2 regions of the Foliimonas ilicis genome follow, and region 2 is predicted to be linked to the other one. Evidence: predicted binding sites of a transcription regulator. Region 2 holds the regulator's gene; the other holds the start of a gene.
What was found. The regulator PhoB, encoded in region 2, activates phosphate uptake and scavenging genes when phosphate is short. The targets are predictions, from matches to a motif close to TGTCATNNANCTGTCAT.
Positions count from the first base shown of each region.

Region 1: the regulator PhoB is predicted to act here: its motif matches at 2,048-2,064, upstream of ABFT80_RS00730 (alkaline phosphatase).

Region 1 covers NZ_JBDUUH010000001.1:150,204-155,397, forward strand. Annotated here, with positions in the region: gene ABFT80_RS00725 (hypothetical protein) at 1-401, opposite strand, end outside; gene ABFT80_RS00730 (alkaline phosphatase) at 468-1,973, opposite strand; gene ABFT80_RS00735 (transglycosylase SLT domain-containing protein) at 2,245-2,820, opposite strand; gene ABFT80_RS00740 (hypothetical protein) at 2,983-3,282, opposite strand; gene ABFT80_RS00745 (hypothetical protein) at 3,279-3,548, opposite strand; gene ABFT80_RS00750 (hypothetical protein) at 3,826-4,020, opposite strand; gene ABFT80_RS00755 (hypothetical protein) at 4,331-5,098, opposite strand.
Region 2 covers NZ_JBDUUH010000001.1:753,440-758,633, reverse strand. Annotated here, with positions in the region: gene xylF (D-xylose ABC transporter substrate-binding protein) at 1-899, opposite strand, end outside; gene ABFT80_RS03750 (ROK family protein) at 1,079-2,299, shown strand; gene phoB (phosphate regulon transcriptional regulator PhoB) at 2,441-3,136, opposite strand; gene phoU (phosphate signaling complex protein PhoU) at 3,155-3,862, opposite strand; gene pstB (phosphate ABC transporter ATP-binding protein PstB) at 3,886-4,710, opposite strand; gene pstA (phosphate ABC transporter permease PstA) at 4,722-5,194, opposite strand, start outside.

The DNA.
Region 1 (5,194 bases), 600 kb from region 2:
ACGAACCCCGTTTCCTCATCGGTTTTGAAGCCGGTTTCAAACGTGCCTGAAACGCGGATCAAATCCGTATAGCGAACGACTTCAACCGGCGCGCTCGCAAAGGAAAGCACGATGTCGTCAGGCCATTGCGCTTCGGTTTCGCAGAATGGGCACACCGACATGGGCAGCCGCGTCAGTACGAAAAAATCGATCTCCGGCTTCAGCGGCGGCGCCATATAGCCGGTCATCTCGATCTTCACGCCTTCAAGCGCCTTCGCGTCGTCGGTCAATTCGCGTCCGCGCGCATAAAGATCGCGGAATTTGAGCGTCGGCTGGCTCGCCAATGCGCGGTTCATGCCGGCGGGAAGCAACAGTCCTGTCGCGGACAAGGCCATCGTCGAAAGAATTTCGCGGCGGTTCATGACAACCTCCAGAATAACAGAGAAAGCCTGGCCGCCGGATGAACCGGCGGCCAAGCGTATTGGAATTTACTTCTTTTCGGCAAGTGCGGCGCGCGTTGCCATGTCCGTCGCATGCGAAATCACATGATAGACGATGTTCTGCTCGACGACGCCGTGGAAGAGGTGCGCCCATGGACCTTGCGCGAAGATCGCAACGTCGTCACCGGCATGGGTTTCGCTTTCGCCAAGCGGGATAAGCGCCTGCTGAAGGAAATCCGGGTCGGTCGTGTCGACATCGGTCAGGTCAGCGCGCGGCTCGTCGAGCTTGGCGCCGGGGCCGTTCTGGTAGCCAAGCGTCGTGTACGGCTTTTTATCGTCCGCGATACCGGCAATGCCGAGGATCGGATTGTTGCGCTCCGGGTAACCGGCGATCGTGAAGACGTGGCTGTGGTCAGCCGTCAATATGATCAGCGTCTCTTCCGGATCGACCATGTCATAGGCAGCCTGAACGGCTTCGGCCACGGCAACCGTATCGGTCAGCGCGCGATAGGCGTTGCCCGCATGATGCGCGTGGTCGACGCGACCGCCTTCGACCTGAAGCAGGAAGCCCGTCTCGTTTTTCGAGAGGATTTCGATTGCCTTCGTGGTCATTTCAGCGATGGACGGCTCGCCCGCAGCATCCTTGGCGCGGTCGGCCTCGTATTTCATGTGGCTTGCTTCGAAAAGACCGAAAACACGCGAGGTCTTGGAGGGATCGATCGCGTCGAACTGCTCCTTGTTCCAGACGTAGGCGCCTTCCTTGTTCTTTTCCTGCCACTCGCCAACCAGATCGCGACCATCGGCGCGCGCGCCCTTCTTGGTCTCGTCTTCAGGATCGGCCTGTTCCGCCGTCATGAAATTGGAACGGCCACCGCCGAACACGACTTCGAAGCCGTCGCCCGCAGGCCAATCGATAAGCTGGGCTGCAATGTCCTTGACGCCAGCTTCCAAAGCGCCCTCAGGCAGCTTGGTGTCGTTTTCCCAATCGCGGCCAGCGACTTTTGCATAAGCGGCGGCAGGCGTCGCATGGGTGATGCGGGCGGTCGAGACGAGGCCGGTCGCAAGGCCTGCAGTTTCGGCCAGTTCGAAGATCGACGTGACTTCATTGCCGGCCTGCGACTTGAAATCGTCCGGCACGACGTTCTGGTTGACGCCGATTGTGCCGTTGCTGGCCTTCACGCCGGAAAGAAGCGCGGTCGCGGTCGGTGCGGAATCGGCAACCTGCGCGTCATGCGTATAGGTCTTGGAAAGCGCCACATAAGGAAGCAGCTTTTCGAAGGACAGCGAATTGGCTTCGCCATTCACGCCGCGCGACTGGCCCTCGAAAATGCGGGCAGCGGTGATCGTCGGGATCGACAGACCATCGACCACGAACATGATCACGTTCTTGGCGCGGCGCACATTCGGCTGGCGCGAAATCTGGGCGGCAAGCTGTTCCTGCGCGGCGACGAAATAGGAATCCTGCGCCTGCTTTACGTTTTCCTGCGCGAAGACCGGCGCGGTCAGCGCCAGAACGGAAATGCCGGTGACAAGCGTCCGAGCGTGCTTCTTCATGGAATGTTGCCTCATAATGGAAGTGTTTCTATCGGTTCTGCAATGACGAACCCGCTCCCCAATAGGGAAGCGATGTAACACTTTTATAACGCGATCGAAGAAGAGGCTCTTCGATAAGCAATAGCACCCAGAGACTGTTTGATAATTCGCCCTGCCGAGTCATATGGCGTGGTTTTCGAGAACTGGAGCGGAGCGTACATTGGTACGTGAGCACCGGAAGCACAGAAAACTGCGTCAGATGGCCGGCAGGGTAGAATTTGCAAATGGTCTCTCAGCGACCGCAGGCGGCCAGTTGCCCCGCATAGGTGCTGGCCATGTTGGCTGCACGGCGGGCGGCGCGCTGGACACCGGCATTGTTGCGCCATGTGCCGCGCGAATAGCCCGCATGTCCCGAGTAATAGGCAAGGTAGAGGTTATAGGCGTCGTTGCGGGCGATGCCGTTCTGGCGATTGCTGACCCCGTGATACCAGCCGATGAAATGTATCGCAGCGCCGAAGTCGGTGCGGCGGGCGCCATATCGTCCGGTCTCACGCTGATAGCGCGACCATGTGCCGTCGAGCGCCTGCGAATATCCGTAAGCCGTCGATTGACGCTTCCACGGAATGAAGCCGAGCAAAGTGGTGCGTGGGGGGCGAGCGCGCGGGCGGAAGCTCGATTCCGTATAAATCGTCGCCATAAGGATCGGCACCGGCACGCCGAATTCGGCCTCCGCGCGCTTCGCATCCTTATACCAATTGTCGAACCAGCCATTGCGCTGGTCGAACACCGCGCATGCATTGCCGATTTGCGACGGGGCTGTGGCGCAACCTCCAAGAATCAGGAGCGCTACGATAAACATGGCGCGCATCTTTGAACCTCGTTTTGCGCCAGTCGTAAATCGCAAACCCTAACAGAATCTTCCACCGTGGCCGGTTTGCGGATTCATTGGCTTCAAATGCGCGTGAGGATGGTTCAGGACGGCAGTCCGTTTGCTGCCCGATTTCAGCGTGTGTGGACGGTATTCCGGAAACTACTGTGTTTCCGTTACCTGCCCGGTGCCGAATGTTTTCTCGATGAGATTTGAATCGTCTCCTTCGGCGGCAGCGGTGACCGGCTCGAGACTGTCTTCCGTCGTCACACGTTCGTAACGCTCATCATCGTTTCGGATACGATATTGCAGGGAATCGCCTTTTGCAGGCAAAGTCCCCGTTATGCGGAAGATCTCTGCGGAATTTGGCCTGGCCCCGAAACCACCCTTCAAACGCACCATGTCGCCCATTGCGAAACGGTGAATGGGTGTGTCGCGTCTTGCCGGACTCGTTTTTTTCATTGGGTCGCCCGGTCATGTTCGAGTGCTGCATCGAGATCCGCCGGCTCGACCGGCACCATCTGCTGCTTGGAAGCCGGCGCGGAAATCGCCGGCAAATGGATGAATGTGGAAACGCGATGCCAAACGAGACGCGAAGCCGCGTCAATCAGCTCTTCGTCACTATCGACGGCGTAGTCGCCTGCAGGCTGGGGCCTATCAAAACCCGGCAACGAAAATGCCGATTTGAACTGAACGACCGTATGCGTTGTGCGATTATTCAAAGCCACGATCCTCCGCAGGACAGCGATAATGCGCTTCCTGCATGTTCCAATTCGAACAGGAATGACCAACCTGCCAGTACATCCGTGGTCAGCGAGGGCCATTCCAATGTTCGAAAAGAACAATATGCCGCGCCGGACTGGCGCTATGCATTTATTTTCGAGAATTCGCTGTGTATGGCGGGTCGAAGGTCTATGACACCGCGAAAGCCAAATGGGCCAAATCTACGAAATTCCACAATAGCTTATTATTGGACAATAATAAAGGCCTCGCGTGAGGCTTCTTTTAAACGGGCGAAATTGCTTTCCTGCCCTTCGCGGTGATCGTAACGGCACAATCTCCAGCAGAATCCGGTTGTGAACGACGAATATATCCATTGCGCTCAAGCTTGGCACTCGGCGCATGATAAACGGGCAAATAATATTGCCGATCACCAAGTCCCGCCAAAAACGCCAATTGTATCTTGTTCAATTTCGGCATGTGCCCCTCAGGCCAAACATGCGCAACACTAAACTGACGTTGCGTAAACCGCATCATTCAGATGGATGATGTCGATATCATGATGGGATGCCGAACTCCACGCGCTTGTGGACAGATATTTTGGGTGCGCGAATCGCTATGGCGACCGCCGAAATGCGCTCGGTGTTTTGGACGGATGGAATCTGGGGGAAGAATGGTGCTGCAAGAGAGGATTGAAATCGACCCCGGCCCAATAAAATCATATACTTATGGGACGTTTTGTAACGGTGTAACGGACTGCCGTTCGGGCGATCTTGCCTGTTAATAAGTGTCACTGGCCACGGAACTTCGATGCGCGGCTTTCTAGTGTCGGCCGAATATCAGTATTTGTTGTGAATTCGAACTCAATCCAAGGCAAGACAGCCAGCACAAACGCCAGAGCATTTGTTAGGGCGATGATTGAGTAATAACAAGCATATCCAAAGCTTAATCCGTGCACCGAAAATGTTATAGATAACGAATATGCGACCAACACAAAGTGCATTAGTGGAAAAAGCAAAAATAGAACTAAGCATAACAACATCGTTACGTTTGATACAATTTTAAAATTACTACCAGATACGAAAAAGTCCGCGCCGGAAATATGAAACTGCTTTCTGAGCATCTTCTCAAAAAAATCGTACTGCGTTGATGACGCAATCAAAAAATCTGGATCAACGAGCGTATCCTTTGCTTTATTTCTCGCAAACCAGCCTACTATCTGGTCATAAATCATATAGTTGTTGAAAGATGATATTGCAAAAAATAAACTTAGAGATGCCAATACTGTAAAAATCTCAACAACAGAAGGAATTTTACTTGTCTCAATATTGAAATACGGGATAACAATGTTGCTGCCGGTGACAACAAATGCCAAGCCGGCCTCCAAAAGAATAAGAGTCCCGAAAACCTTGTCTCGTCGTGCTTCGGCAACGGCGCGTCGCTCAATAAAATTAGCCCGCATATCCTCATCAAACACACGGCCACTATCAACCCGATTTTCTATATCAAGGACCATCGAAAACCGCGTGATGGGCGTTAAACGAATTTTGAATTCCATCGTGCGCCCTCTGCAATACAAAATAAATAGTAGCAAATTATATTGAGTATGGCGCCACTTCTCAGGGTTATCCAATGCTGTTTCAGAACCGCATTT
Region 2 (5,194 bases):
GGACCGCCATCGAACTTCACTGCGTTCGGAATCTTGTCCATCTCAGTTCCGTCAGCAAGCTGCGAAGCGATTTCGGCAGCCGTCTTTCCAAGCTCACGCGAGTCTTTCCAGATCGACACGGTCTGCGTGCCAAGCGCGATGCGGTTCAGCGCAGCATGGTCGGCATCCTGCCCGGAAACCGGAACGGAACCGGCAAGGCCCTGTGCGTCGAGTGCAGCAATTGCACCGCCTGCGGTACCGTCATTGGCCGCAACGACTGCATCGACCTTGTTGTCGTTTGCGGTCAGGAACTGCTCCATGTTCTTCTGCGCGTTAGCCGGCAGCCAGCCATCGGTGTAGGCTTCGCCGACATTCTTGATCTTGCCGGAATCGATCGCTTCTTTCAGCACTTCCATCGCGCCCGCAAACAGGAAGTCTGCGTTCGGATCGGCACCCGAGCCTTTGATGAAGACATAATTGCCTTCCGGCTTCACGTCGAACACGCCCTGCGCCTGCATGCGGCCGACTTCCTTGTTGTCGAACGTCAGGTAGAAAGCGTCCTTGTTTTCGATCAGGCGGTCATAGCCGACGACCGGAATGCCTTCGGCGACGGCTTTTTCGACAGCCGGTCCGATTGCGCTGGAATCCTGCGCAAGGATGATGAGCGCGTTTGCGCCCTGGCTGATCAGGCTTTCAACATCGGTGAGCTGCTTTGCGGCAGACGACTGCGCATCGGCCGAAATATACTTGTCGCCCGCAGCTTCGAGAGCTGCCTTGATGGCGGCTTCATCGGTCTTCCAGCGCTCTTCCTGGAAATTGGACCAGGAGACGCCGATGATCTTGTCTTTCGCCTGTGCCGCGACCGAAAGCGATAGCGACATGGCAACGCCCGCCAGAATGGCGGTGGTAAACTTATTCATGATTTCCTCCCAAGCGCCGGAAAGCGCGACTACGATTATAAAGCGTCAGAGCAGCTTTTTTTCGAGCTCCGAAATAAATAGTGGCGCAAGCCGTGACTTCTGTCAATATCCGCCTGTACGCCGTAAACGGGCCCTCACGAACAAGAGGCCCGCGACGGGTGCGGGAGGAGTTAAGCCACATGCCGGCTGGAATAAGACATGATGATTTGCGACGCCGGAACAGGGCGATGGTCATCGCTGAAGTGCGCCGCTCGGGACAGCCATCTCGAACCTCCATAGCGAACGCCACGGGCCTCAGCCATTCCACCATATCCGCCATCTCGTCCGACCTTATGGGTGAGGGAATTCTTGTGGAGACGGCCTCGGCAGAAACAGCAAAATCAAGGCGCGGAAGGCCTCAGGTGGGATTGGGTCTTAATCCGAAGGCCGCCGCCACGGTCACGATCGTCCTGTCCCTCAATCATCTGGTAGGTGCTCTGATCGACTATTCCGGGGTCATGGTCGCCGAAGAAAGCTGCAAGCTGCCGACGCTCGAACTCTCTCAGGAAGAGCTGATTGAGGCATGTATCGCGATGGTCGAGCGTCTAGTCAAAAAGAACAATACGCAACGTAAGATCCTGCGCCTGATGATCGCCGTGCAGGGCATCACTGATTCGCATTCGCGCAAGATGCTCTGGTCGCCGATCACCAGCCACACAGATCTGGAACTGGCCGATCTGCTCGAAAAACGGTTCGGAATTCCCTCGACCGTCGAAAACGACTGCAACATGATCACAGTGGCGCTGCGTTGGCGCGATCCGGATCGCTACAAGAACGATTTCATCGCCATCCTGCTGTCGCACGGCATCGGCATGGGACTGATGCTCAAAGGTGAATTGTTCACCGGCACGCATTCATCCGGCGCCGAATTCGGCCATATGAACCATCTGCCGCATGGCGCGCTTTGCCGGTGCGGACGGCGCGGCTGCGTCGAGGCCTATGCCGGAAATTATGCGATCTGGCGCAATGCCCACGGTTTGGCCGAAGATGTAGCCCCACTGGTCGACATAGACGACGCCGACATGCTGGAACTTGCAGAAAGCGCCCGGAATCATCCCGGCCGCGTGCGCGACGCGTTTCATACCGCAGGCGAGGCAATTGGCTATGGTTTGGGAAGCATGTTCGCGCTGATTGACCCTGCCCCGGTCGCCGTTGTCGGCATAGGGGCCGCGGCTTTCGATCTGATCGAACCATCACTACGCGACGCGATAGCCAACACCGCAGGCGGACAGCACAACAAGGCAATCAGCTTCGCCGCGATCCCGGACGAGTTCTCGCTCATCCGCGAGGGCAGCGCCATGCATGCGCTGACCCATATCGACAGCGCGATCTTCGCGCCGGGCAACGGTACGAAGACCTAGAGCCCTTTTGATAATTCGCCCTGCCGAGGCATATAGTGTGGTTTTCGAGAACCGGAGCGGAGCGTACATTTGGTACGTGAGCACCGGAAGCGCAGAAAACTGCGCTAGATGTCCGGCAGGGTAGAATTTGCAAAAGGGCTCTTAAAGCTGGTCTTCCTGGATCGCGTAACCCGCGCCGCGTATCGTGCGGATAACGTCCGGCATACGGCCTGTGTTCACCGCCTTGCGCAGACGACCGACATGCACATCGACCGTTCTTTCGTCGATGTAAATCGTTTCGCCCCAGACATTGTCGAGCAACTGGCTGCGCGAGAACACGCGGCCCGGATGCCGCATCATGAATTCCAGCAGCCGGAATTCCGTCGGCCCGAGCTTGATCTCGCTTTTCTTGCGATAGACGCGATGCGCTTCGCGGTCGAGCATGATGTCGCCGACCTTGAGAATGCTCGAAAGCACTTCCGGCTTTGCCCGGCGCAGAAGCGCCTTCACGCGTGCCATGAATTCAGGCGTCGAGAACGGCTTGACGAGATAATCGTCGGCGCCCGTCGCAAGCCCCCTCACCCGGTCGCTTTCTTCGCCGCGCGCCGTCAGCATAATGATCGGCAACCTTTGCGTTTCAGGACGCATGCGCAGCCTGCGGCAAAGCTCGATGCCCGAAATCGCCGGGATCATCCAGTCGAGCACCAGCAGATCGGGAACGTTTTCCTGCAGCCTGATCTCGGCCTCGTCGCCGCGCGCGACGACCTCGACCTGATAGCCTTCGGATTCGAGATTGTAGCGAAGAAGAACGCCAAGGGGTTCTTCGTCTTCAACCACCATGACTTTTGGTGCGATCATCGCATTTCACCCGTCATTCTACTCGGCAAGAACCGTCATCGTGGTTTCATCGAGTTTAGGTCTGTTCGGTGGCAATTGCTCGCCCGTCATCACGAAATAAGCATTTTCGGCAATGTTGGTCACATGGTCGCCGATGCGCTCGAGGTTCTTCGCGCAGAACAGAAGATGCGTGCACGCCGTTATGTTGCGCGGATCTTCCATCATATAGGTCAGCAATTCGCGGAAGATCGCCGTGTATTTGACGTCAATCTTCTCGTCTTCGGCGCGAAGCGTGCGCAATGCATCCGGTTCGCGCGCGACATATTTGTCGATGACCAGCTTCACCTGATCCAGAACCAGCGCGGCCATGGAATCGATGCTGTGCGACAGGCTCTTCGGCGCCGCCGTCTGGCCGACCGCGCTGACGCGCTTTGCGATGTTCTTCGCGAGATCGCCGATGCGCTCCAGATCGCCGGCCATGCGGATCGCGCCGACGACAGCGCGAAGATCCTGCGCCATTGGCTGGCGCTTGGCGATAAGCGTTATCGCACGGTCATCGAGTTCGCGCTGTTTCGCATCCATGATCGCATCTTCGGAAACGACGCGCTGGCCGAGTGCGGAATCCGATGAAAGCAGCGCACGAATGGCGTCCGCGACCATCGAACCGGCATTGTCGCCCATTTCACGAATAAGGCGGTCGATCTGCTCAAGTTCTTCGTCAAAGGAGGTGACGGTATGTTCGCCCATGATCTGTCCTCGTATCCCAACCGTCAGCCGAAGCGGCCGGTGATGTAATCCTGCGTGCGCTTGTCGTCCGGGTTGGTGAACATCTTTTCGGTCGCACCCTCCTCGACCAGATAGCCGAGATGGAACATCGCCGTGCGCTGCGAAACGCGGGCTGCCTGCTGCATGGAGTGCGTGACGATGACGATCGTGTAGTTCTGGCGAAGTTCGTCGATCAACTCCTCGACGCGCGCAGTCGCAATCGGGTCGAGCGCCGAGCACGGCTCGTCCATCAGGATCACTTCCGGTGAAACGGCAATTGCGCGCGCAATGCAAAGGCGCTGCTGCTGGCCGCCCGAAAGCCCAGTACCTGGTTCCTGAAGCCGATCCTTCACCTCGTTGAACAGACCGGCCTTCTGCAGGCTGCTTTCAACGATCTTGTCCATCTCGGTTTTGTTCTTGGCCAGACCGTGAATGCGCGGTCCGTAAGCGACATTCTCATAGATCGACTTAGGAAACGGATTAGGCTTCTGGAACACCATGCCGACACGGGCGCGCAGTTCGACGACGTCGATCTTCTGCGTGTAGATGTCCTCGCCGTCCAGCGTGATCTTGCCTTCGACGCGGCAGCTTTCGATCGTGTCGTTCATGCGGTTGAGGCAGCGCAGGAAGGTGGACTTGCCGCAGCCGGACGGGCCGATAAGCGCCGTAACCTGCTTTTCGCGCACGTTCAGATCGACATCGAACAGAGCCTGTTTTTGACCATAGAAGACGCGAACCTTTTCGCCCTTCATTTTCAGTTGTTCGTTCGTCTCTGTCATTCGCTTACCCAGAACTGCTTCTTCTACTGCTTGTTCGGTCATTATGTTCATAATCCGTGCTCCTACCAGCGCCGTTCGAAACGGCGGCGAAGTATGATTGCAGTGATGTTCATTGCCGCGAGGAAAAGCAGCAGGATGATGATGGCTCCCGAGGTGCGCTCCACGAAGGCGCGCTCGGCCTCATTGGCCCACATGAATATCTGCACCGGAAGCGCTGTCGCCGGATCGAATGGCGTTGATGGGAAGTTGGCAACGAAGGCCACCATGCCGATCAACAGCAGCGGCGCGGTTTCGCCGAGCGCCTGTGCAAGGCCGATGATCGTGCCGGTCAGGATACCAGGTGCGGCCAAAGGCAGAACGTGATGAAACACCATCTGCATTTTCGATGCACCGACGCCAAGTGCGGCAGCACGGATCGACGGCGGCACGGCCTTGAGAGCGGAGCGCGTCGCGATGATAATCGTCGGCAGCGTCATAAGCGTCAGCACCAGACCGCCGACGATGGACGCGGATCGCGGTAGCCCGGCAAAATTTA